Regions from separate parts of the Gordonia aquimaris genome, predicted to be linked through region 2. Evidence: predicted binding sites of a transcription regulator. Region 2 holds the regulator's gene; each other region holds the start of a gene.

Region 1 (5,989 bases), on a different contig from region 2:
AAGAAGGCTGCCGCGGCACTGGTGGACGCCGCCTTGGCGCTCGGCGCCCACGACAACGTGACGGTGGTGGTCGTCGCCGTACGGGCGGCGTCCGCCGACGGCGACGATGTCGATGCCCACGAAAATTGACGGGAACCTCACGGCGGGCTGCTGCGTCTAACTCACGACAGCGGGCCAGACACCTCGTCTGCCCCACGAGGAGTGAGGACAATCATGACCGGCATCGCCCATCAGATCGCGCCACGTCACGCAGCTGTTCGCCCCGCTACTCATCGCACAGTGCGTGGCGCCGATCGGGTCGGCGGTGCGCGCGAGGCCCGTCGCGAAGCCGAGGCTCTGCGCAGGCGGCAGGAGGCGCTCGCGCGGCTCGCGCAGCGTCGGATGCCGCTGCCGGGATCGGCTGAGCACACCGACGGCCTGCGTCACGAGTCACGAGAGGCTACCGCCATGACGCTGGTCACCGACGATGCGGTGGCCGGTGTGGGATCGTCGCGCTGTATGTGCGGTGCCCCAGCCGCCGGTCTCGAGAGTCCCACGCTGACCGTCCGGGAGATCGAGGTGCTTCGGACCTGGTTGATGCTGGAGACGAAACCCGCTGTGGCGCAATCGTTGTACATTTCACTCGGCACGGTGAACACCCATCTCACGCGCATTCGGGCCAAGTACGCCGATGTCGGTCGGCCGGCGCCGACAAAGGCGGCCCTGGTGGCGCGGGCGGTCCAGGATGGCTTGATCACCCTCGACGAACTCTGACGCGGCCCCACCGCACCGAACAGATCGCGACGGTGCGCGCGATACTGTTTTCCCGTGGCAACCATCGAGGAGATCCTCCAGGTCGAGGCGATCGAGACCGACATCTACCGCGGGCCGGCGTTCCGTAGCCATCTGCAACGCACCTTCGGCGGCCAGGTCGCAGGCCAGGCTCTCATGTCGGCGACGCGCACCGTCGACGCCGACTTCGCGGTGCACTCGCTGCACGGCTACTTCCTCCGTCCGGGGAACCCCGACCTGCCGGCGGTGTTTCTCGTCGACCGCATTCGCGACGGCCGGTCGTTCACGACGCGCCGGGTGACCGGCATCCAGCAGGGCGAGGCCATCTTCACCATGTCGGCGTCGTTTCATGTGCGGACCGACCACGGCATCGAGCATCAGGACCGGATGCCCCCGGTTCCGTCGCCCGACGATCTACCCGACCAGATGAACGAGCTGTCCGACGAAGCGAAGGCAGTCTTCAAGGAGTGGCAGGAGTTCGATCTGCGCCTGGTGCCGCGCGAGCAGATGCCGACCTCGAGCTATTTCGCGGCGCAGCAGCGTGTGTGGTTCCGCCATCGCCGTCGGTTGCCCGATGACCAGGTGTTCCACGTGGGCACGCTCGCCTACATGAGCGACATGACCCTGTTGGGGTCGTCGAAGGTGCCGCATCCGGGGGTGGAACCGCAAGCCGCATCCTTGGACCATGCGATGTGGTTCATGCGGCCGTTCCGCGCCGACGGATGGTTGCTGTACGACCAGACCTCGCCCTCCGCGGACGCCGGGCGTGCGTTGACCCAGGGGCGGATCTTCGATCTGGAGGGTCGGATGGTCGCCGCCGTCACCCAAGAAGGCCTGAGTCGGACGGGGCGCGACATGCCGGCCGATCAGCACGCGCGGCGGGACCGGTGAGCGCCGTCGGAAATCCGCGGATCGGTGTGCTCGCACTGCAGGGTGATGTCCGTGAGCATCTGGCGGCACTGTCCGAGGCCGACGCACAACCGGTGACGGTCCGACGGCCGGCAGAACTCGCCGACGTCGATGCCATCGTCATCCCCGGTGGTGAATCCACCACCATGAGCCACCTGCTCGGTGTCCTGGATCTGTACGACCCACTCCGTGAGCGGCTGGCCGCCGGCATGCCGGCGTATGGGTCGTGCGCCGGCATGATCATGCTGGCCACCACCATCCTCGACACCCGGCCCGACGCCCGTCATCTCGATGCATTGGACATCACTGTGCGGCGCAACGCTTTCGGACGTCAGGTGGCGAGCTTCGAGACAGATCTGCAGTTCCATGGCGTCACCGATTCCGCGGGTGACCCGCCGATGCGGGCGGTGTTCATCCGCGCTCCGTGGGTGGAGTCGATCACGCCCGACGTGCAGGTACTCGCCCGGGTGCCCGAGGGGCCCGCGAAGGACCGGATCGTTGCGGTCCGGCAGAACAACGTCCTGGCCACCTCGTTTCACCCGGAGGTGACCGGGGACCGCCGAGTGCACCGCTACTTCGTGGAGATGGTGCGGGAGTCGGGAGTGTGAGCCTCGACAACCCGCACCGGTAAGATCGAGGAGTTGGGCGGATCGTCATCGCACGGTCACGTTCGTCATTGACGTCTATACGGATGCGGGAGTGTCATGAGCGGCCATTCCAAATGGGCCACCACCAAGCACAAGAAGGCGGCCATCGACGCCAAGCGCGGCAAGATGTTCGCCAAACTGGTCAAGAACATCGAGGTCGCGGCAAGGACCGGTGGCGGCGACCCGGCCGGCAACCCGACACTGTACGACGCCATCCAGAAGGCGAAGAAGACCTCGGTACCCAACGACAACATCGAGCGTGCGCGCAAGCGCGGCGCGGGCGAAGAGGCCGGCGGCGCCGACTGGCAGACCATCATGTACGAGGGCTACGGGCCCAACGGGGTGGCGATCCTCATCGAGTGCCTGACCGACAACCGCAATCGCGCGGCCGGCGAGGTGCGCACCGCGATGACGCGTAACGGCGGCAACATGGCCGATCCCGGCTCGGTGGCGTACTTGTTCACCCGCAAGGGTGTGGTCACGCTGGAGAAGAACGGGCAGTCCGAGGACGACGTCCTGCTGGCCGTTCTCGACGCCGGCGCCGAGGAGGTCAACGACCTCGGCGAATCGTTCGAGGTGGTCAGCGAACCGACCGACCTCGTCGCGGTGCGAACGGCGCTGGTCGATGCCGGCATCGACTACGACTCTGCCGAGGCAGCGTTCCGAGCGTCGGTGGACGTACCGGTGGACGCCGAGGGCGCGCGCAAGGTGTTCAAACTCATCGACGCACTCGAGGACTCCGACGACGTGCAGAACGTCTACAGCAACGTCGACGTCAGCGACGAGGTATTCGCCGAACTCGACGCCTGACCGGCGTCATCCCGCACGGCGTCGCATGCGGATGGCCGGCCGGTCCGGGTGGTCGTAGCGCACGTCGATGTCGGCACGCGGGGCATCTTCCGCGCCGGCCAGCAGCGCGGGGATCGTCCAGGCCATACCGGGCGGTGTATGTCTGCGCAGGGCGCCCTCACTCATCAGCAGTGCGATGGTCGTATCGACGTCGAGTCCGGAACCGAGTAGCAGAGGGCCGGCAATGAGGATGACCTGGTCGGCGGCGGCCGGACGCGGAGCGTCACGAAATGATCGGTCGCGCGCGGCATCCCAGAGCCGGGGCAGCCAGCGACCGTGGTCGCGGACGGCCTCGATCACCTCACGGCGTAAGGCATCGTGGTCGAACCAGATTGCGCGATAACTCTCGGTGTCGGTGTGTCCGTATTCAAGGCGGAGCGAGGCGGGCCGGAGGAAATCGGCCGTCGAGACGACGGCCGCAGCACGACCCCGTGTGGTGAGCCGGGTGGCGACCCGTTCGGCAAGATCGACCGGTCGCGCCGCGTCGGCACCGTCGATCGCCATGATGTGGATGCCTGAGTGGAGTTCGGCGACATCGGCACACATCTGTTCGAGGCGGTCGGGGGTGATCGGTTCATAGGTGGCCATGGCGTCCGCCATTGTGTCGTGTTGCTCACCGGTCCGCACTCGTGCAGTCCGCATTCGTGCGGTCCGAATTCGTGCGGCGCGCATGCGTGTCACTGCGTGTTGTTCGCGGGTGGTGTCGGATGCGGCCGATAGAATCTCGAACAACTGTTCGGAACATCGAAGCGGTGACGGAGGTGCGTGTGCGCGTGATGGGAGTCGATCCCGGATTGACGCGGTGCGGGATCGCGCTGGTCGAGTCGGGACGCGGGCGCACGGTCACCGCGCTCGACGTCGACGTGGTGCGGACCTCCGCGGACATGGAGCTCGCCGACCGGCTGATGGCGGTGTACACCGCCGCCTGTCACTGGCTCGACGTGCACCAACCCGATGTGGTCGCGATCGAGCGCGTCTTCGCCCAGAATCAGGTGTCGACCGCGATGGGTACCGCGCAGGCCGGCGGGGTCATCGCGCTGGCCGCAGGACAGCGCGACGTCCCGGTGCGGTTTCACACGCCATCTGAGGTCAAGGCCGCGGTCACCGGTAGTGGCCGCGCCGACAAGGCCCAGGTCACTGCGATGGTGACGCGGATTCTGGAGATGCAGACCAAACCTCGACCGGCCGATGCCGCAGACGCGCTGGCGCTGGCGATCTGCCACTGCTGGCGGGGGCCGATGACGGAGAAGATGGCGCAGGCACAGCGCCGTGCCGACGAGCTGGCCCGACGACACCGGTCGCGGATCGCCCAGGCTGGTCGGGAACGCGCAGTGCAACCCGGCGCGACGCATAGCGGCCGGGCCCAGCAGTCCGCGAACCAGACGAACAAGAGCCAGGCGGGTAGGACCCGGGCCGGGAACGGGGGAGTGGCATGATCGCGTCGGTGCGTGGGCCAGTGGTGGATGTGGCCCTCGATCACCTCGTCATCGACTGTGGGGGCGTCGGCTACCGAGTGCTGGTGACGCCGGCGACGGTCGGCGCGGTGCGTCGTGGCGAGGAAGCCACCTTGCTCACGTCGATGATCGTGCGGGAGGACTCGATGACCCTGTACGGGTTCACCGACTCCGATGCGCGAGCGCTGTTCACCCTTCTGCAGACCGTCACCGGTGTCGGGCCACGCCTGGCGATGGCGGTCTTGGCGGTTCTCGAACCCACCTCGCTGCGCCGCGCGCTCGCCGAGTCCGACGTCAAGGCACTGACCACGGTGCCGGGAGTGGGTAAACGGGTAGCCGAGCGACTGGTGGTGGAACTGCGCGACAAGGTCGACGCGCCGACGGCGGGCCAAGCGGGAGTGGCCGCGTCGCCGGTCGCCGGGTCGATTCGTGATCAGGTCGCCGAAGCGCTGGTGGGGTTGGGGTTCACCGCCGCACCGGCCGACAAGGCCGTCACGGCGGTGCTCGCCGACGAGCCCGATGCCGATGCCTCCACCGTGCTACGCAAGTCGTTGGCCCTGATGGGCAAGAGCCGATGAACGACCACGTGACAGCGGGGGAGACCGCGTGACAGAGACCTCGCCTGATCCCGACGATCGCCCGGTGAGTCCCGACGAGTTGCATGCCGACGGCGACTTCGACGCGGGGCTGCGGCCGCGATCGCTGGCCGACTTCATCGGTCAACCCCGTGTGTGCGAGCAACTCGAGCTGGTGCTGCATGGCGCGAAGGGTCGGGGCAGCACCCCCGATCACATCCTGTTGTCGGGCCCACCCGGGCTGGGCAAGACCTCGTTGGCGATGATCATCGCCGCCGAGATGGGGGCCGCCATCCGGGTGACCTCCGGGCCCGCGCTCGAACGCGCCGGTGACCTGGCGGCGATGCTGTCCAACCTCGTCGATGGGGACGTGCTGTTCATCGACGAGATCCATCGCATCGCCCGTCCTGCCGAGGAGATGCTGTACCTCGCCATGGAGGACTTCCGCGTCGACGTCGTCGTCGGCAAGGGGCCGGGTGCCACCTCGATTCCCTTGGACGTCGCCCCGTTCACGCTCGTCGGCGCCACCACTCGATCGGGATCACTCACCGGCCCGCTGCGTGACCGGTTCGGGTTCACCGCGCACATGGAGTTCTACGAGACCGACGACCTCGTGCAGGTGCTGCGCCGATCGGCGGGCATCCTCGGTATCCGGTTGCGCGACGACGCGGCCACCGAGGTCGCGCGGCGGTCGCGGGGCACCCCGCGGATCGCCAATCGTCTGCTGCGCCGCGTCCGCGACTACGCCGAGGTCCGTGGCGACGGCGTGATCACCGTGGATATC
Region 2 (5,989 bases):
CAGCCCGTCGGACAAGTGAGGATCTCGGTGGAGCACACACACGTACTGAACGGAACGCCGGTCGTCGGCGGACACGCCTACGGGCCCGCGATCTGGCCGGGTGAGCGTCCGGTGTATGATCCGGCCGTCGCCGCCCCAGTCCTCGAGGACGAACGCGACGTGGAGATCAAGCGGTTCACCGACGCGGCGGCCGCGGTCGCGGGGAGGCTGCGGGAGCGGGCATCACACGCCTCGGGTGCCGCGGCGGAGGTGTTGTCGGCGACGGCGGGTCTCGCCGAGGACCGCGGGTGGACCGGCGCGGCCTCGAAACTCATCACGACAGGGACGCCAGCGCCGGCGGCAGCGGTCGCCGCGACCGACCAGTTCGCGGAGATGTTCACCAAGCTCGGCGGCCTCATGGCCGAGCGCGTCACGGATCTCAACGATGTCCGGGACCGCGTGGTCGCCGAACTACTGGGAGTCCCCGAACCCGGGGTTCCGGAACCCGCCGAACCGTCTGTGCTGTTGGCCGACGATCTTGCTCCGGCCGACACGGCGGGACTGGACCCGACAAAGGTCACCGCGCTGGTCACACGGCTGGGCGGCCCGACCAGTCACACCGCGATCATCGCGCGACAACTCGGGATTCCGTGTGTGGTGGCGGTATCCGGCCTCGGTGAGGTGGCCGCCGGGACGACGGTGCTGGTCGACGGTACCGCGGGCACCCTGGAGGTCGAGCCGGATCCCGACGACGCCGCCGCGCGCGTGGCCGAGAGCCGGCGGATGGCGGAATTGGTGGCGGCCTGGGCCGGACCGGGAGTGACCGCCGACGGGCGACCGATCGCGGTCCTCGCCAATGTCGCCGATGGCACGTCGGCCCGGTCGGCGACCTCCCACCCGGTAGAGGGTGTCGGCCTGTTCCGCACGGAGTTGGCGTTTCTCGACCGCGCGGACGAGCCCTCGGTGGAGGAGCAGACGCGGCTCTATCGCGAGGTGCTCGACGCCTTCGAGGGGCGCAAGGTGGTGATCCGGACCCTCGATGCGGGCTCCGACAAGCCGCTGAAGTTCGTCACGCAGATCGAGGAGACCAATCCGGCACTCGGCGTGCGTGGCAACCGGATCGTCGATGCTCATCCGGGCATCCGGGCGGCCCAGCTCGACGCGATCGCGGCAGCCGCCGACGGACATCAACCGACGCCGTGGGTGATGGCGCCGATGATCGCCTCGGCGACCGAGGCCGCGGAGTTCGCCGGGGAGGTACGCCGACGCGGACTGATCGCCGGTGTGATGATCGAGGTGCCGGCGGCAGCGATCCTCGCCGAATCGATCCTGGCGGAGGTCGACTTCGTGTCGATCGGAACCAACGACCTGACCCAGTACACGATGGCCGCCGACCGGATGTCGGCGGAGCTCGCCGCTCTCACCGATCCCTGGCAGCCCGCGGTGCTCACCCTTATCGCCGGCGTGGCGCGCGCCGGTCAGGCCGCCGACAAACCCGTCGGGGTCTGCGGCGAGGCGGCAGCCGATCCGTTGCTCGCGTGTGTGCTGGTCGGACTCGGGGTCACGTCCCTGTCGACTGCGCCCGCGGCCTCGGCCGCGGTCGGCGCCAGGCTCGCGGAGGTGACCGTCGAGCAATGTCGTGCGGCCGCCGAGGCTGCCCTGGCGACGGCCGAACCCGCCGCGGCGCGTGCTGCTGCGACTGCGGTGCTGGCCGGCGCAGTGGTCGGCTGAGCGGCCGGCCCGCTCGGGTTCAGACCCGACGCATCACGGTGACGACCTTGCCGAGAATGGCTGCGTCATCGCCCGAGATCGGGTCGAACAGATCGTTGTGCGGCATCAGCCAGACGTGGCCGTCCTTGCGCTTGAAGGTCTTGACCGTGGCCTCGCCGTCGATCATCGCTGCCACGATGTCGCCGTTGTCGGCGACACTCTGCTGGCGTACGACCACCCAGTCGCCGTCGCAGATCGCCGCGTCGATCATCGACTCGCCGACCACGCGGAGCAGGAACAGTGAGCCCTCACCGACGAGTTCGCGGGGCAGCGGGAACACGTCCTCGACGGCTTCCTCGGCGAGAATGGGTCCACCCGCCGCGATCCGGCCGAGGACCGGTACGAACGTCGGGGTGGGCAACTGCGCGCCATCGCCGGATGCGGCCGTACCGCCCGGTGGGATGTGCTGGTCGCCGTCTTGGATGTTGACCGCGCGTGGGCGGTTGTGGTCGCGCTTGAGTAGACCTTTGCGTTCCAGGGTCCGCAGCTGGTGGGCCACCGACGACGTCGAGGTGAGGCCGACGGCATCGCCGATCTCCCGGATGCTCGGCGGATATCCGCGCTCGCGGACCGAGGCGCGGATGTACTCGAGCACGCCTCGCTGACGAGGGGTCAGGCTAGCCTCGACGACTTCCGGATCGGCGACCGCGCTATCCGACGCCTCCGTATCGGCTCCGGTCGGCGCCTGCGCCTCGGGTTTCGGCTTGCTGCTGATCCCGCGGGACGCGCCGCGCCGCCCGCCGGCTTTGTCGCTCATCGGTCGAGTCCTTCCTGTCGCCGAAACCGGCAGTGGCCGATTACGGGTTGCCGGTCTGGATCGAAAAACTGCTGGTCTGTTCGGGGAGACTGCTCGGCTGGTTCGGAGCTGCTGTTCAGGGCCCATCCACGCACGTCACCATGTCGCCGACAGTAGCCGAACATTTTGACATGTTCAAACATGTGTTCGACGTGTGTCGAGACATTGTCGGACCCACGTGCTACAAATCGAACATGCGTTCTCTCGAACACATGAGCGACGTGCGTTCGAGAGGCGCCCGAGGTTCGATCCGACTCGTTCCCAGGAGGACACGATGAGCACAGCGACCCTTCATCGGCAGACGCAGTACGCACCGGCTGCGTCCCCGATGCACCCGGCATCCGGGCGCCCTGCAGACGTCCCGACGCGCGACAGAGTCCCGGCCGGGCATGTCTCCCGACCGCGGCGGCGGGGGCGATATGACTCCACTGGGCCCACGAGGCGTCGACCGGGCGGGTCCGGTGCCCCCGCGGCACGGGTGTCGGGGACGAGTTGTGCGTCGCCGGGAGTCGACCGTAGGTTCGTGCGTCGACGCGCGACGGCCGCAGCCGTGGTGCTCGGTGGGGCGCTCGCGGTGCTGGTGTGGGCGGTCGCCATCGTCGGCTCCAACTATGCCGCGTCGGTGCAACCGAGCCCTACCGGGACCGAGGTGGTCCACGTGCGGCAGGGTGATTCGTTGAGCTCCATCGCCGATCGCATCGCGCCGGATGTGCCACGCCAGGCCGTCATCGAGCAGATCGTCGAACGCAACAAACTCGCCGGCTCCGGCCTGCGGGTGGGGCAGGCTTTGATCGCACCCGCATACAGCTGAGGGCCTGACGGTATCCTCGATGGCACAGGGTCCGGCCGGGAACCGGCACGGCGTGACGGGTGACCGGTACGCCGGTGTGTCCAGAGACGTGCGTGAGGATGACATGCGCTGCCCGTTTTGCAAGAACGAAGACACCAAGGTCATCGACTCGCGTGTCGCCGACGAGGGGCAGGCGATCCGACGGCGCCGTTCGTGTGCGGAGTGCGGTCGCCGATTCTCGACCGTCGAGAGTGCCGTGCTGTCGGTCGCCAAACGCAACGGGGTCACCGAGCCGTTCAGTCGGGAGAAGGTGATGCGCGGGGTTCGTCGGGCCTGCCAGGGCCGAGACGTCGCCGAGGACGCGCTCGCCAAGTTGGCCCAGCAGGTCGAGGATGCGGTCCGCGCATCGGGATCGGCCGAGATTCCCAGCAATGAGGTGGGGTTGGCGATCCTCGGTCCGCTGCGTGATCTCGACGAGGTGGCCTATCTGCGCTTCGCCTCGGTCTACCGGTCATTCGACTCGCTGGAGGACTTTCAGCGAGAGATCGACGACCTGCAGGGCAATCTCACCCACCGCTCCGAGGCCGATTCCGGGGTGGTTGATGAGCGGGTCAGCGTCACCGACGGTCTCAGCTGAACTGATCGAGGGCGCGGATCGCCCGCTTCTCCGAGATCGGCCGTGCGGTGCCCAACCGCTGCGCGAACAGTCCCACCCGCAGTTCCTCGACAAGCCAGTGCGCGTGTTCGTCGAACGCATCCCGGCGCGCCGCAGCGAGGTGCGTTGCACGCTGATTCCAATGCGTCACAACACGATCGATGGATGCCAGGGCGGTACTGTCGCGGCCGGCAGCTGCGGGCAACTCCGTGAGGCGAACGGTCGCGGCCTCGAGGTAGCGCGGCACATGGACAAGGCGGTCGTGCGGGGTCGCGACGACGAATCCGTCGAAGACCAGATTGTCCAACTGCTCGGCGACGTCATCGGCGGCCACCGAGCCGCTGAGCCGGTCCATCTGCGCGCGCAGCGGGGCCACGCGGCGGAGCACGTCAACGCTCAGGGTGAAGTAATCGGGAGCCTGTTGCGCCACCCGGGGGCGCAGATCGTCGCGGAGTCGCCGGAATTCGGTCGCCGATCGCACGGCACGAAGGTTCCGGTCTGCCGCGAGGTCGCGGATGGCGCGTCGGGTGCAGTCGCCCACGAGATGTTCGACATCGCGGTAGGGGCTCTGACTCATCGCCAACCGACCGGCGGCATCAAGGGTCGCGGTGATCTTGCGGGTCAGCGGTGGGATGGTCAGGTCGAGGAGTGCCACCACCGCTGCGCTGTGACGGCGGTCGCGTTCGGCCTCGGTGCTCAGCTCGACTCGGGTCACCCCAACCGTCCGGCCGGCTGCGTCACGAACAGCGTCGAGTCCCACATAATGGGTTATCTGCTGTCCGGCAACAGTTGTCGTCACCGTGGGCGGTAGCTCGCCGATGCCGGTGGCGGTCCAGTCCGTGACGACCTCGACGGGCCGGGCGGCCTCGTGCGACCCGTCGAACTCCTGCTTCAGCCGGTGCAGCGACTTCCCGGTCGTGAGCACGGTGCCGTCACGGTCGACCACGGCAAAATTCATCGTGAGGTGGGGTGGAATCCGCTCGGGTGCGAAGTCGTCGGGAGACACCGTCATGGTCGTGATCGTCGACAGTTCGCGGGCGAGGCCGGCGACGAGGGGCTCGGCGCGCGGTGTCAATCGGGACAACGCGAGATCGGCGAAACGCTGCGCCGGCGCCATCGACTTGCGTAGCGACTTGGGGAGTGACCGGACGAGTTCGGTCGCGAGCTCGCTGCGCAGGCCCGGAACCGACCAGTCGAAGCCTGCCGGCCGCACATGGTCGAGCAGCGGCCGCGGGATCACCACGGTGACACCGTCATCGGGCGCACCCGGTTCGAACCGGTACCGCAGCTCGAGGCGGGTTTCGCCCTGCTGCCAGGCGCCGGGGAAGTCGGTGTCGGCGACAGCGACGTCGGTGGCCACATCCTCCGGGCGGAGATCGAGCAGGTCTGGCTGCGCGCGCCGGGCCTTCTTCCACCAGCTGTCAAAATGTCGGGCCGAGACGACCTCGTCACCGATACGCGCGTCGTAGAAGTCGAACAGTTGCTGTTCGCTGATCACCACATCGCGACGCCGTGCACGGTGTTCCACATCGGCCGCGGCCTCGAGCAGAGCACGGTTGTTGTGGAAGAACGTGTGCTCGGTGCGCCAGTCACCCTCGACGAGGGCGTGACGGATGAACATCTCTCGTGCGGTCGGTGGATCAATGGGCCCGAACTGCACCCGGCGTCGTGCCACCAGCGGGACGCCATAGAGCGTCACCCGCTCGTAGGCCAACGCGGCGCCACGTTTCGCCGACCAGTGCGGCTCGCTGTAGCTGCGGCGAACCAGATCTCCGGCGAGTTGCTCGACCCACAGCGGATCGATCGCCGCCACCGTGTGCGCGAACAGCCGGGAGGTCTCCACGAGCTCGGCGGCCATCAGGAACGCGGGCGGCTTCCGGGCCAGCGCCGAACCCGGGAAGATCGCCATGGTGGTGTTGCGTGCGCCCAGGTATTCGCGTGAATCACCCTGCCGCACGGCTATGTTGCCCAGCAGGCCGGCCAAGATGGCGCGGTGGAT
Region 3 (5,989 bases), on a different contig from region 2:
ATCGCATCGAACTCTTCGGCTCGATACACCGACAGGCTGCGGTCCTGGCCTCGTGTGACCATCACGCCTCCTGCCAACGCGTCGCGGAACTTGGCGGGCAACGTCAGTCGCCCCTTGTCGTCCAACTTGGGCGTGTAGGTGCCGACAAATCGCACGGACATGTCGCCACCTCCTGCCCCACCGGGTTCGACGTCCGGTCCGCCTCACCCAGTGATGCCACAGTACCCCACTTTCCACCACTTTCCACCCCAAACACCCCACGGTTGCCCCACACGATCGTAAAAGACCAGTTCAAACCCGTGATGTTTGGTGGCAGGAAGTTCGAACGCTCGGCGTGTATAGGTCGACAACGCCGTTACTGCTGATACTCACGACATCTCAAGATGCTGGTGAAGCGACTTTCGACGGCCGGTGGGGGAAGGTGGGGAATCGGGTGGGGGAAGGTGGGGAATCGGGTAGGGAATGGTGGCGACGACGACGGAATCCGACGGAGGACTCCATGGGGCCGCGCGGGACGACACGGGTCGCCGGTCGGTTCCGGTCACGCGGGTCGGTTCCGGTCACCACCGACGCCGACGCCGGCAACAAAGGCCGAGCACGACGAAGGCCGCACACCGTTACGGTGTGCGGCCTCTGCGCAAGTGTGACCGATCAGTCGGTCTCGGGAGTGGTCTACTCCTGTTCGAAACGACGGTTGAAGCGGTCCTCCATGCGCTCGGAGAACTTCCGCTTGGCCCCGCCGGCCTTCGGCTGCTTGGCGGCGGACCCACCCGCCGACTGATTGCCCGTGGAGCCGCGGCCGTCACCACCCCACAACGCCATCAGGCCCGCGCCGAACATCACGAGGAAGCCGATCAGGCTGATGATGGGGAACCCACCGACACGGACCTCGACGACGAGACCGCCGACGAGGAGTACCAGGCCGATGACGAAGATCGCCACCGCCTGCAGACGACGCCGACCACTGGACCTTCCGAGACGACGACGCTTGACGCTCGACGCGAACTTCGGGTCTTCGGCATACAGAGCGCTTTCGATCTGTTCGAGCATGCGCTGCTCGTGCTCCGAAAGAGGCACCGACCCTCCTTTATCCCAACTCCACCGACCCCGATCACAGACCCTGGAGGTCCGCGGTCGTCATCGACGCACCAAGAGCCGCTTGTACGGCTTCAATCCTCATGATACGAGCAGAATCATCCGCCGACCACCATTACCCGTGGTTGCGTCGAATCCCACGCCTCAGGCCGTCCGATCCGGACTGGTCTCCCGCTCGGACAACTTGCCCTGTTCGTGCGCGATGAGCAAGTCCTCGACATCATCGAGGAGCGCGAGCACCTGCCGACGAGTGAGCCGGAGGGTCGTCTCACCCACCGTACGGACGAGTCCGGACTCGATGTCGAGGCGGATGCCCGAATGGTGGGCGAAGTACTCGGCGTGGTCCGCGAGCTTGGGCACCACGATGGGCAGGCGGTTCCAGGCGCTGCGCGAATGCCGACGCCGAGTGGGCCGAATCGACGGCTCGTGGATCTCGAGCACGGCCCCCGCGGCTCGCAACGCGGTCAAGTAGTACTGACGGAAACGTTCTGCGGAGTCCTCGACCCCGTCGGCGTTGTCGAAAAGGATCAGCGCGCGATCGAACAGGTCGCGGCTGCGTCGGACCACGATCGGGTCGATGTCCGGCGTCGCATGGCGCGATGTGGGCGAATTCGGCATCTTCACCTCCCCTACTGATCACCGGTGATCGTGCTTGTAGAGACGATCACGGCACTGCCTGCTATCGCTGTCACCCGCACGCTTCTCGTGCCGGTGCCGTGTTCAACTGCTTTGTACAACGCCGGTCCGACAGCAAACGCTTCCCTCGTTCGCACATCGGACCGGCGCCGCAGCGTCGTCGGGGCCGGAGAACAGCTTGCGGAGGCTGGTTCATCGAACACCCGTTCGACATATTCAATATAGCTAGCGGGTGTGACAGCTTCAAGCGGTCGACGACCCGGATACCGAGAGTTCGACGAGAGGACAGATCTTCGTTGACGATCCGCCTCGTTGAGCTGACCGGGCAGGACGCCCACGCCTGGCTCGAGCCCGCATTGACCATCTACGTGACCGCGATGAACTATCCGCGCGGCACCGAGGTCCACCGTGCCGGGCTGTGGCGCGAGCACATCGGTCGCCCTGGGTGGCGTGCGGTGGGGGCGGTGGCGACCGTGCCGTCGGCCCAGCTCGACTCCCCGCTGATGGCCACGCGGCGGCTGGCACGGCCGGTGGCGGTCGCCGACAACGAGATCCTGGTCGGCATCGCCTACGGCTATCGCGGCGCTCGCGACCAATGGTGGAACCAGCAGTTGCGGATCGGGCTGCGGCAGTCCGGGCGCAGCGACACCGACATCGACGCGATCACCGAGGACTACTTCGAGCTCACCGAGTTGCACGTCCACCCCAGCGTCCAGGGGCAGGGGCTGGGTCAATGGCTGCTGGATCGCCTGTTGGCCGGCCGTTCCGAGAGCAAGGTCCTGCTGTCGACACCGGAGATCCCCGCCGAGGACAACCGGGCGTGGGCGCTCTACCGTCGCCTCGGCTTCACCGATGTGTTGCGGCACTTCACCTTCACCGGCGACCCGCGGCCGTTCGCATTCCTAGGTCGCGCGCTGCCCCTGCACCCCGACAACCCGACCGACCACCGCCGATCGGCATGGCCACGATGACAGGGCGCGTTGTCGGGGTGCAGGGGCTGCGCGCGGCGCCACGCACCCATCCGGTACGCGACGCCGTGGTCATCGGAGCGGGCCACAACGGGCTGATCGCGGCCGCATATCTGGCCCAGGCGGGCCGTTCGGTCCTGGTTCTCGAACGCGACACGGTCGCCGGTGGAGCGGTGTCGACCGTCGAACGCTTTCCGGGCTACCGCGTCGACCGGGGGTCGTCGGCGCACCTGATGATCCGTCACTCCCCGATCCTCGACGAGCTGGACCTGGCCACCCACGGACTGCGCTACGTGGACTGCGACCCGTGGGCCTTCGCCCCCGGCACCGCCACCACGGCGCCGATCATCTTCCACCGGGACCTCGAGGCCACCTGTGCGTCCATCGCGGCCGCTGTGGGCGTCGCGGACGCCGAGGCCTACCGACAGTTCGTGTCCGTGTGGCGCCCCCGCGCCCGCGCGGTCATGCGGTCGTTCTACGCGCCCGCCGCTCCCGGCCGATTCGCGACGGCGTTCACCGGCCTCACCGGTACCGCCGAGACCGCGCGTTCGGGCCCGATCGCGAGCAGGACCGGCGCTATGCTGTCGCTCACCCAGGAACTGATGGCTTCCGGTGATGCGCTGTTGGACCGGTGGTTCGTCGCCGAACCGCTCAAGGCCGCCCTCGCCTGGTTCGGCGCCCAGTCCGGACCACCGATGAACGCGCCCGGGACGGCCCCGATGATCGGTTTCGCCGCTCTCCAACACGATGTTCCCCCCGGCCGGGCGCTGGGTGGCAGCGGCGCGCTCACCGAGGCCCTGTTGCGTCGGATCGCCGACGACGGCGGCGAGGTGGCCACCGACTCGCCTGCGGTCGCGATATCCCGCTGCGGCGACCACTGGCGGGTCGGCACCGCCGATCGGGGTCACTGCGCCACGACCGTCATCTCCGCCTGCCACGTGCTCACCACATTGGATCTGTTGGCCGCGGGTGGATACGACCCGACGATCATCAACCGCTGGCGTTCGCAGATCGCGGTCGGCGACGGCATCGGGATGGCCGTCCGATTCGGCACCGACGCCCTGCCCGTCTACCCCGACCTGCCCTCGGACCTACCGACGCACGGGGTGCATTCCGCCCTGGGCCTGCTCGTGACCGATCGCGCACAATTGCGGCGCGCCCATACGGCCGCGAGCGTCGGCGAACTCCCCGATCGGCCCGCCGTGGTCGCGATGGGCTATTCGGCCATCGACCCGACGCTGGCGCCACCCGGCGAACACCTGCTCAACGTGTGGGCCCAATGGCATCCCCGTCGCCTCGCCGACGGCACCGACTGGCGATCTGCCGCCCCGGCCGCCGCAGCCGCGGTGACCGCCGAACTCGATCGATATGCCCCGGGTTTCAGCGATCACATCCGCCACACCCACATCCAGACACCGGAGGATCTCGAAACCGAACTCGGCCTGGTCGGGGGCAACATCATGCACGTGGAGATGAGTATCGACCAGATGTTCTTCTGGCGACCGCATCCCGATCTGTCGACGCACCGGGTGCCCGGCGCCGACGGCATCCTGCTCGCCGGCGCCTCGACCCATCCCGGGGGCGGGGTGACCGGGGCGAGCGGACGCATCTCGGCACACCTCGCCCTGCGTCGACGCTGATCGCGACCCGGCAGGGCGATGCCGGGAGCGTCGGCCACGTCGGCGCGGCGTCGTCTGGCACGATGATCACCGTGCGCCCGACATCCCGCTGGTCCGCGATCCTGCTGCTGCTGTCCTTGGTGGCCGCGACGCCGCTGCTCGCCGGGTGTCTCGAACGTTCGACAACCGTAGGTGACCGATTCTCCGGAACCGTGGTGGTGGCGACCTCGCCGGACAATCCCCGCGGAGCCCCTCAGCTCGACGTTCCCGAGTCCATGGCATCGCGGGTCACCCTGACCGACTACTCCACGGTGCCCGAGTCGGAATCGGCGGCACCGGACGGCGAGGGCTCGGCGGACGAGGGCGCAGCGGATGAGGGCGCCGAGGACGAGATCCCCTACGTCGGCACGCGTGCGGTGTTCACCGACCTCACCAGCGGCCAGTTCGGTCAGCTCGGTGACATCGTCGCGGCCGCGTACGGCGACTCGGCCATGAGCATGGACCTCACCGCCAAGCGCAGCGACGATGTAGTCCGATTCCGCGGCAACGCCGATCTCAGTGACCTGACCGCGGGTCGCGATCTGGTGGACCTGACCGTCGTCTTCGGCGGCCCGGTGACCGCGACCAACGGCGAACAGATCGGTGAGCGCACCGTCCATTGGACACCCGAAGCCGGCAAGCCCGCCGATTTCAGCGCCGACGCCACCTACCCGGATCCGGCAACTGCCGCCGTGAGCAGCTGGTCGTGGTTCATCGCGCTGCTCTGTCTGGTCGTCGTCGGCCTGGTGGTGCGGCTGGCCTTCGCCAACCGTGACCGCAGCCCGCGGCCCGGACGTCCGCGCCGCACTCCCCGTCGCGACCGCGAGCGCAGGCCGAGCAGCGCCTCGTCATCGACGGAGGCCCGACCGACGGAAGCCCCGCCGACGGCCACCGACGCCTCAACGGGTTCGGGGCCCCGCAGCTGAGCGCACGGGTCGTCCGCGCAACACTCAGTGCGACGCGGCGGGCAGGGCCGAGCTGGTGTCCACGCCCAGCCGTTCGAGGACCTCGCTGGTCGCCTTGGCGAAGTTGAGGCTGCAGAAATGCAGGCACGGGACGCCCTCGGCCACCAGCCGCTGCGCCATCTCGGTCGCGAAATCGATACCTACCGCGCGGACCGCCTCCCGGTTCTCCTCTGCGCCGTCGCCGGCTGCGGCAGCGAACCTCTCCTGGACGTCGGCCGGGATCACCGAGCCGGAGAGTTCGGCCATCCGTCGCACACTGGCCAACGAGGTGATCGGCATGATGCCCGGGATCAGCGGCTTGGCACCCTGTTCCGGGTCGGCGCGATTGACCCGGTCACGCAACCGCAGGAAGTCCTCCACATCGAAGAACATCTGGGTGATCGAGTATTCGGCGCCGGCACGGAGCTTGTTCACCAGGGTCCTGGTGTCGTGGTCGAGATCGGGTGCGCGGTGGTGCCCTTCCGGGAAGGAGGCGACCCCCACATGGAAATCCCCGAGATCGGCGATCAACCGCACCAACTCTTCGGCATACTCCACGCCGGCTGGATGGCGGACCCATTCGCCGAGCGGATCCCCGGGCGGATCGCCGCGCAGCGCCAAGATGTTCGTGATGCCGTTGTCCGCATACGAGCCGACCAGAGCGCGCAACTCGTCGACACTGTGGTTG
Region 4 (5,989 bases), on a different contig from region 2:
TGACTCATCCGATCGTGTTGCTGACAGCCAACATCGGAGGTCTCGCGGCGCTGTACTTCACCGGCCTCTTCGGTCTCTCAGAGCGGAACAACCTCGTACATTCCGCGATCCACGTGCATTTCTTCGTGGTCGGATACCTGTTCGCCTGGATGATCGCCGGACCCGACCCCGGGCCACACCGGCCCGGCGTGCGGACCCGGCTCGTGGTACTCGGTGTGGCCATCTTCGGACACGCCGTGATCGCACAGCTGCTCTACGCGGGATGGTTTGTCGCGATCGACGCCCCGGCCGCAGAGATCCGTGCCGGTGGCACGCTCATGTACTACTGGGGTGACATCGCCGAGATCCTGCTCGCACTGGCGCTTCTGGTGACCTGGCGGCCGGATCACCGCAGCAGGGCGGGCGCACGTCGCGGCACAAGATCGAGTTCGAACCCCTTGGGCACCATGGTGAGTCGCTCGTCCACCGCGAGTTCGTAATCGGGGTCACCGGAGAGGTCGTATCGATGCAGGATGCGCGCGAGCACCAGTACCGATTCATGCAGCGCGAACTGGCGGCCGATACAGGCCCGCAACCCGGCACCGAACGGTTTGTAACTGTGCGCGGGACGCTTCTTGACGTTGGCCGGGAGGAATCGATCCGGGTCGTAGACATCCGGATCGTCCCAGACGGACGGATCTCGGTGAACGAAGCCGAGCACGATGATCGCCCAGTCCTGCGGCCGCATCCGGTAGGCGTCGGCCAGCATGGTCTCGCCCCGCGGGCTGCGGGCGAAGGCCGGCACCGTCGGCCAAATGCGCAGTGCCTCATCCAGACATCGGCGTATGTAGCGAAACTTCGGAATCTGCTCGAAGGTCGGCACCGCGTCCGAGTCGTCACCGAGGATCTCGTCGGCCTCCTGTTGCGCCTTCGCCAGGCAATGCGGGTTCCGCGACAGGTAGTACAGCGTGAATGACAACGCACCCGAGGTGGTTTCGTGGCCGGCCACCAGGAAAGTCAGAATCTGATATCGAATGTTCAACGGTGACAGTCGCTCCCCGCTCTCCGGGTGAGAGGTGTTGAGCATGATGCCGAGCAGATCGTGATCGTCGGAAGATGCCGAACGTTCGGCGATGAGGTCGTCGAGCATCTTATCTACATACGCCTGCTGGCCCGCGTTGCGCCGATCGATGAGCCTGCCGAGCAGCGCGCCTCCGGGCGCCGTCAGCAGACCACCCTTGCGACGCCCGGTTTCCAATGCTCGGATCATGGCGCCGACAAACGGATGCGGTTGCTGACTGGTGAAGGACCCGAAGTCGTGGCTGAACGCCGCACGACTCAGCGTTTCCATGGTCAGTTTCGTCATCGACTGCGTGACGTCCACCGGTCCGGCCTGCCGTTCCCAGAACGCGAACAGTTCATCGGCGGTGGCCAGCATGATCGGGTGATACGACTGCATCGCCGACTTGGTGAACGCGGGCATCAGCAGTTCGTGTGCCAGTTGCCAGTTGGGTTCGTCGTTCTCGGCGGTGAACAGCCCGTCGCCGGCGTATTGCCGCAGGGCAGTGATCGCCGGTGGCAGCGCCTTGCAGAACCGCGTCTCATCGCAGAGCTCGGCGGCGAGCTCTGCACTAGACACGAACACGAAGTTCTGCCGAAAGATCCGCATCTCGAAGATGGGGCCGAGGTCGGCGCCCCACGCAAGCAAATCCAGGATGGGGTGTCTGGGGCTCGAGACTCCCAGGTCACCGATGAGCGGTTTGCGACGGCCGGCGTGCGGAAAGATTTGCCCCGACCAGTCGTTCTTCAGCGTCCTGACCACAGTTCGACCCTGCTCCCGGCGGATAGGCGTGTCAATCCATCCACGGATGGATTCTATCCGGGAGCACTCTTGACACACACAATAATAGAGAGCAGTCTCTGATAAATGATTGACCTGGATCTGGCACGTACGGTGCTTGACGCCCAGCCGTTCAGTCGCATGCTCGGCGCACGCCTGACTCACATCGGCGACGATGGCGTCACACTGGCAGTCGACGTCCGCGACGATCTGCGTCAGCAGTACGGCTACATCCACGGCGGGGTGCTGAGCTACCTCGCCGACAATGCACTGACCTACGCCGCCGCGCTCGGTCTCGGTCCGGACATCGTCACCAGCGGCTTCTCGATCGAGTACCTCTCCCCCGCCCGCGGCGGGCGTGAACTGGTCGCCCACGCGACACTTGTCCACGCGGGCCGAACCAAAGCCGTTGCGCGATGCGACATCAGCATCATCGGCGACGATGGGACACGGCGTGCGGTGGCCGCCGCGCAGGGAACGAGCATGGTCCGGGGCCGTGGGTCGAAAACCGCGCTTCAGCATTGACGAGATCCTCGACGCCGCACTCGAACTGGTCGTCGAGGACGGCCCAGCGGCGGCGACGGCATCCGCCGTCGCCCGTCGTATCGGGGCGCCGTCGGGGTCGGTCTATCACCGCTTCGCCAGCCGCGACGAGCTGATGGCCCGGCTATGGCTACGCTCCATCGCGCGATATCAGGAGGGCGTCGTCACCGCCTTGCGGCGCGACGATGCCACCGAGGCCGCCCGAGCCGCGGTCGCGCACTGTTTCGATTGGACGGCCGCGCATCCCGGGGAGTCCGCGCTGCTGCTGCAGTACGACAAGCAGGACCTGTTGCGCTCCTGGCCCGATACACTCGCCGCCGAACTCCGGACGCATAATCACCACACACGCGAAGTCGTGCGAGCATACGCTCGACGACGATTCGGCTCATCCGATGCCGAGGTGATGGATCGGGTCACGTTCGCACTCGTCGACCTGCCCTACGCGGCCGTACGACGACATCTCCCCGACCGCGGCCGGCCTGCAGAGTGGTTGCGCGACTTCACCCTACGGTCCGCCGAGGCGATACTGGCCGAAGTTCCCACCAGGATTACGGACTCTTCGTAACGCGAGGTCGGGTGTGACTCCACGACCCTCCGCACTGTCGCCGACGTACCGGGAAATTGACAGTTGCAGGCATCAAAGTTTGGGGCTACTCTCGAAGATACGTTCGAACGACAGTCGGGGGATTCAGTGTCGGGCACGGATCAGGTCAGTGAGGTGCAGCAGCTGTATGCGCAGTTGCATGACCTGCTCGACCGTATCGATGCCGTCGACACCACCCCTGCCATGGATGACGCAGTGCTCGATGTCGCCGAACAACACGAACGTGCCCACCGCCGGATGAGTCTGATCGGGCATCGCCGCATGATGGACTGCAACGACCGCGGTGTGCCCGGCCAACTCGGCTACCGCCACATCGGCGAGATGATGGCCCACCATCTACGCATCCCCGATCACCGCCGCCGCATGCGACACATGCGGGCCCTGGCGCAATTCCGGTCCCTGCAGGGCGAACTCACCCCACCACGCTATGCGGGGCTGGCCGCGGTGGTCGCCGACGGCGCCGCCACACCCGCCCACGTCGATGCCGTGTTGAAAGTGGTGAAGAAGATTCCCCGCTCGGTGCCACTCGACGTCGCCGAGAAGGCCGAGGCGATGTTGGCCGAGTTCGCCCGCACCCTCACACCGAAACAGATCCTGAAGGCCGGCGCCGAACTGTTGAGCCGCATCGACCCCGACGGCACCCTGGCCGATGAACGCGACCGCGCCCGGCGTCGTTCGGTACTCATCGGCGACCAAGACGACCAATCGATGAGCGAGTTCGACGGTGCCCTCACACCCACCACCCGCGCCATGCTCGACGTGATCCTGGCGAAAATGGCCGCCCCCGGGATGAACAATCCCGACGACAAGGACTCCCCACGCGGCGCGACTCTCGACGCCGACATCGAGAAACTGAAAGAGGCAGCCGGGCGCGACAATCGATCCACCGGCCAACGCAACCACGACGCCCTCGAAGCCCTGTTCAAGCTGGTCCTCGACGGTGGGGTACTCGGCAAGAGCCACCGCGGTCTGCCGCCACACATCATCGTCAAGGTCAACGAAACCGATCTGCGGGATCGTGCCGGGTTCGGGCACACCGCGACCGGCACCCAGCTGCCCATCGCCGACATCATCGAGATGGCCGCCGAGGCGCAGTTCCACCTCGCCGTGTTCAAAGACCACACCGCCCAACCGCTGTATCTGGGCACCGCCAAACGCTTCGCCAACCAGGCGCAACGGCTGATGCACTTCGCCCAAGACGGCGGCAGCGGATGCTCCAAACCCGGCTGCTCGAATCCGAGCGCGATCGTCGAAATCCATCACGCCGACAAGGACTGGGCCGACGGCGGCACCACCGACATCGACACCACCGCACCAGCCTGCCCACCACACAATCGGATGGTCGGCCCCAACCCCGGACAATGGACCACCCGCATCATCCGCCACGGCCGTGACGCCGGCCGCGCCGGATGGTCACTGAACCCACTCGACGGCAGCCCACCCGGACCACCCCAGGTCAACCGGATACACGAGGTCGGCGAACTCTTCGAACACTACCTCCGCGGCGGCACGATCAGCGAGGACCCACAGCCCGCCGAAACCAAACCACCGGCTGCGGACGCGGCGGTTCGGCGCAAGCCGATCTCGCCGGCACGACTCGCCGCACGTACTCGACGACGCAAACAGAAACGACGCCGCACCAACCACCACACCCGACAACGACTCCTGGCCCGGGTGCGATAGGTCCCGCGAGACTCTCGCGCGCCCGCCGATCACCGGCGCGTGAAACTGCACACGCGGGTGATCGCTGGGCGCGCGAGAATTTTGCCGACGGTCACACCAGCGTCGCCAACTGCCGGATCGTTGCCACATCACGTGCGGTCACCATCAACATGGAAACGCCCGCGGCCTCCCACTGCTTGATCTGAGCACGCACCTCATCGGCGGTGCCGGCGATCATCGTCTCGCGCACCATCTCGTCGGGGACCGCGGCCATCGCCTCGGCCTTGCGGCCCTGGAGGAACAGTGCCCCGATCTCGTCGACCGCGTCGCCGTAGCCCATGCGCCGATACAGCTCGGCGTGAAAGTTCTTCTCCTTGGCGCCCATTCCGCCGACGTAAAGCGCTGTCGACGGCCGGTACCGCTCCACGGCCTCGGCGATGTCGTCGGTGATGACCACCTGCACTGTCGCCGCGACCTCGAAGTCGTCGCAGGTGTGTCGGGCCCCGGGGCGCGCGAATCCTTCGGCCAGCCAGGCCTCGTACTGATCGGCCAGACGCAAACTGTAGAAGATCGCAAGCCATCCGTCGGCGATCTCCGCGGTCTGCGCCACGTTCTTCGGCCCCTCGGCGCCGAGCCAGATCGGAATGTCGGCTCGCAAAGGATGAGTGATCGGTTTGAGTGATTTGCCGAGTCCCGTCGATCCGGGCGCATCGGGCGGGTACGGCAACGGATAATGCGGGCCCGCGTTGGACAATTCGCCCTCACGGGCGAGTACGTCCCGGACCACCTGGACGTACTCGCGAGTGCGCGCCAACGGCTTGCCGAAAGGTTGCCCGTACCAGCCCTCGACCACCTGCGGCCCAGACACACCGAGACCGATGATGTGGCGGCCACCGGAGAGATGGTCGAGGGTCAACGCCGCCATCGCCAGCGACGTCGGCGGCCGCGCCGACAATTGCGACACGGCCGTGCCGAGCCGGATCCGGTCGGTCGCCGCACCCCACCAGGCCAGCGGGGTATAGGTGTCCGACCCCCACGACTCGGCAGTGAACACCGCGTCGAATCCAGCCTCCTCGGCAGCCGCGATGAGCTCCGGAGCATTGTCGATGGGGCCGGCACCCCAGTATCCGAGCTGCAGTCCGAGCTTCACGTGTGCATCCTCCGCGGGTCTGTGACGTGCATCTTGTGCCTCAATACTAGAACGTGTTCTACTCGATGGGTGAGCACCAGCACAACTGCACCCCGCCCTGCCCCGGCGAGTCCGGTCGCCGAGGTCCCCGCGCCCCAGTCGGAGATCCTGTCGGCACCGCTCAAGAATTCCTTCGACTACACACGCTCGCTCGGACCCGTCCTGAGCCAGT

Evidence for each region. The regulator LexA, encoded in region 2, represses DNA repair genes until DNA is damaged. The targets are predictions, from matches to a motif close to CGAACANNTGTTCG.
Region 1: ruvC (crossover junction endodeoxyribonuclease RuvC) is a predicted target of LexA. The motif match lies at 3,902-3,915, and genes of this name have one in related genera.
Region 3: OSB52_RS07145 (SAV_6107 family HEPN domain-containing protein) is a predicted target of LexA. The motif match lies at 1,928-1,941, and genes of this name have one in related genera.
Region 4: OSB52_RS02400 (HNH endonuclease signature motif containing protein) is a predicted target of LexA. The motif match lies at 3,020-3,033, and genes of this name have one in related genera.

What each region holds. Positions count from the first base shown of each region.
Region 1 covers NZ_JAPKFM010000013.1:711-6,699, forward strand. Annotated here, with positions in the region: gene OSB52_RS13240 (PP2C family protein-serine/threonine phosphatase) at 1-129, shown strand, start outside; gene OSB52_RS13245 (helix-turn-helix transcriptional regulator) at 214-753, shown strand; gene OSB52_RS13250 (acyl-CoA thioesterase) at 808-1,662, shown strand; gene pdxT (pyridoxal 5'-phosphate synthase glutaminase subunit PdxT) at 1,659-2,288, shown strand; gene OSB52_RS13260 (YebC/PmpR family DNA-binding transcriptional regulator) at 2,385-3,137, shown strand; gene OSB52_RS13265 (nucleoside/nucleotide kinase family protein) at 3,144-3,764, opposite strand; gene ruvC (crossover junction endodeoxyribonuclease RuvC) at 3,944-4,612, shown strand; gene ruvA (Holliday junction branch migration protein RuvA) at 4,609-5,208, shown strand; gene ruvB (Holliday junction branch migration DNA helicase RuvB) at 5,237-5,989, shown strand, end outside.
Region 2 covers NZ_JAPKFM010000016.1:53,429-59,417, forward strand. Annotated here, with positions in the region: gene OSB52_RS15275 (phosphoenolpyruvate--protein phosphotransferase) at 28-1,710, shown strand; gene lexA (transcriptional repressor LexA) at 1,730-2,506, opposite strand; gene OSB52_RS15285 (LysM peptidoglycan-binding domain-containing protein) at 3,069-3,356, shown strand; gene nrdR (transcriptional regulator NrdR) at 3,460-3,972, shown strand; gene hrpA (ATP-dependent RNA helicase HrpA) at 3,965-5,989, opposite strand, start outside.
Region 3 covers NZ_JAPKFM010000005.1:80,378-86,366, reverse strand. Annotated here, with positions in the region: gene mraZ (division/cell wall cluster transcriptional repressor MraZ) at 1-161, opposite strand, end outside; gene OSB52_RS07150 (SCO2097 family morphological protein) at 673-1,077, opposite strand; gene OSB52_RS07145 (SAV_6107 family HEPN domain-containing protein) at 1,240-1,713, opposite strand; gene OSB52_RS07140 (GNAT family N-acetyltransferase) at 2,028-2,702, shown strand; gene OSB52_RS07135 (phytoene desaturase family protein) at 2,699-4,339, shown strand; gene OSB52_RS07130 (LppM family (lipo)protein) at 4,402-5,283, shown strand; gene metF (methylenetetrahydrofolate reductase [NAD(P)H]) at 5,308-5,989, opposite strand, start outside.
Region 4 covers NZ_JAPKFM010000002.1:106,950-112,938, reverse strand. Annotated here, with positions in the region: gene OSB52_RS02420 (cytochrome c oxidase assembly protein) at 1-479, shown strand, start outside; gene OSB52_RS02415 (cytochrome P450) at 386-1,801, opposite strand; gene OSB52_RS02410 (PaaI family thioesterase) at 1,907-2,344, shown strand; gene OSB52_RS02405 (TetR/AcrR family transcriptional regulator) at 2,316-2,927, shown strand; gene OSB52_RS02400 (HNH endonuclease signature motif containing protein) at 3,054-4,649, shown strand; gene OSB52_RS02395 (LLM class F420-dependent oxidoreductase) at 4,741-5,778, opposite strand; gene OSB52_RS02390 (Zn-ribbon domain-containing OB-fold protein) at 5,848-5,989, shown strand, end outside.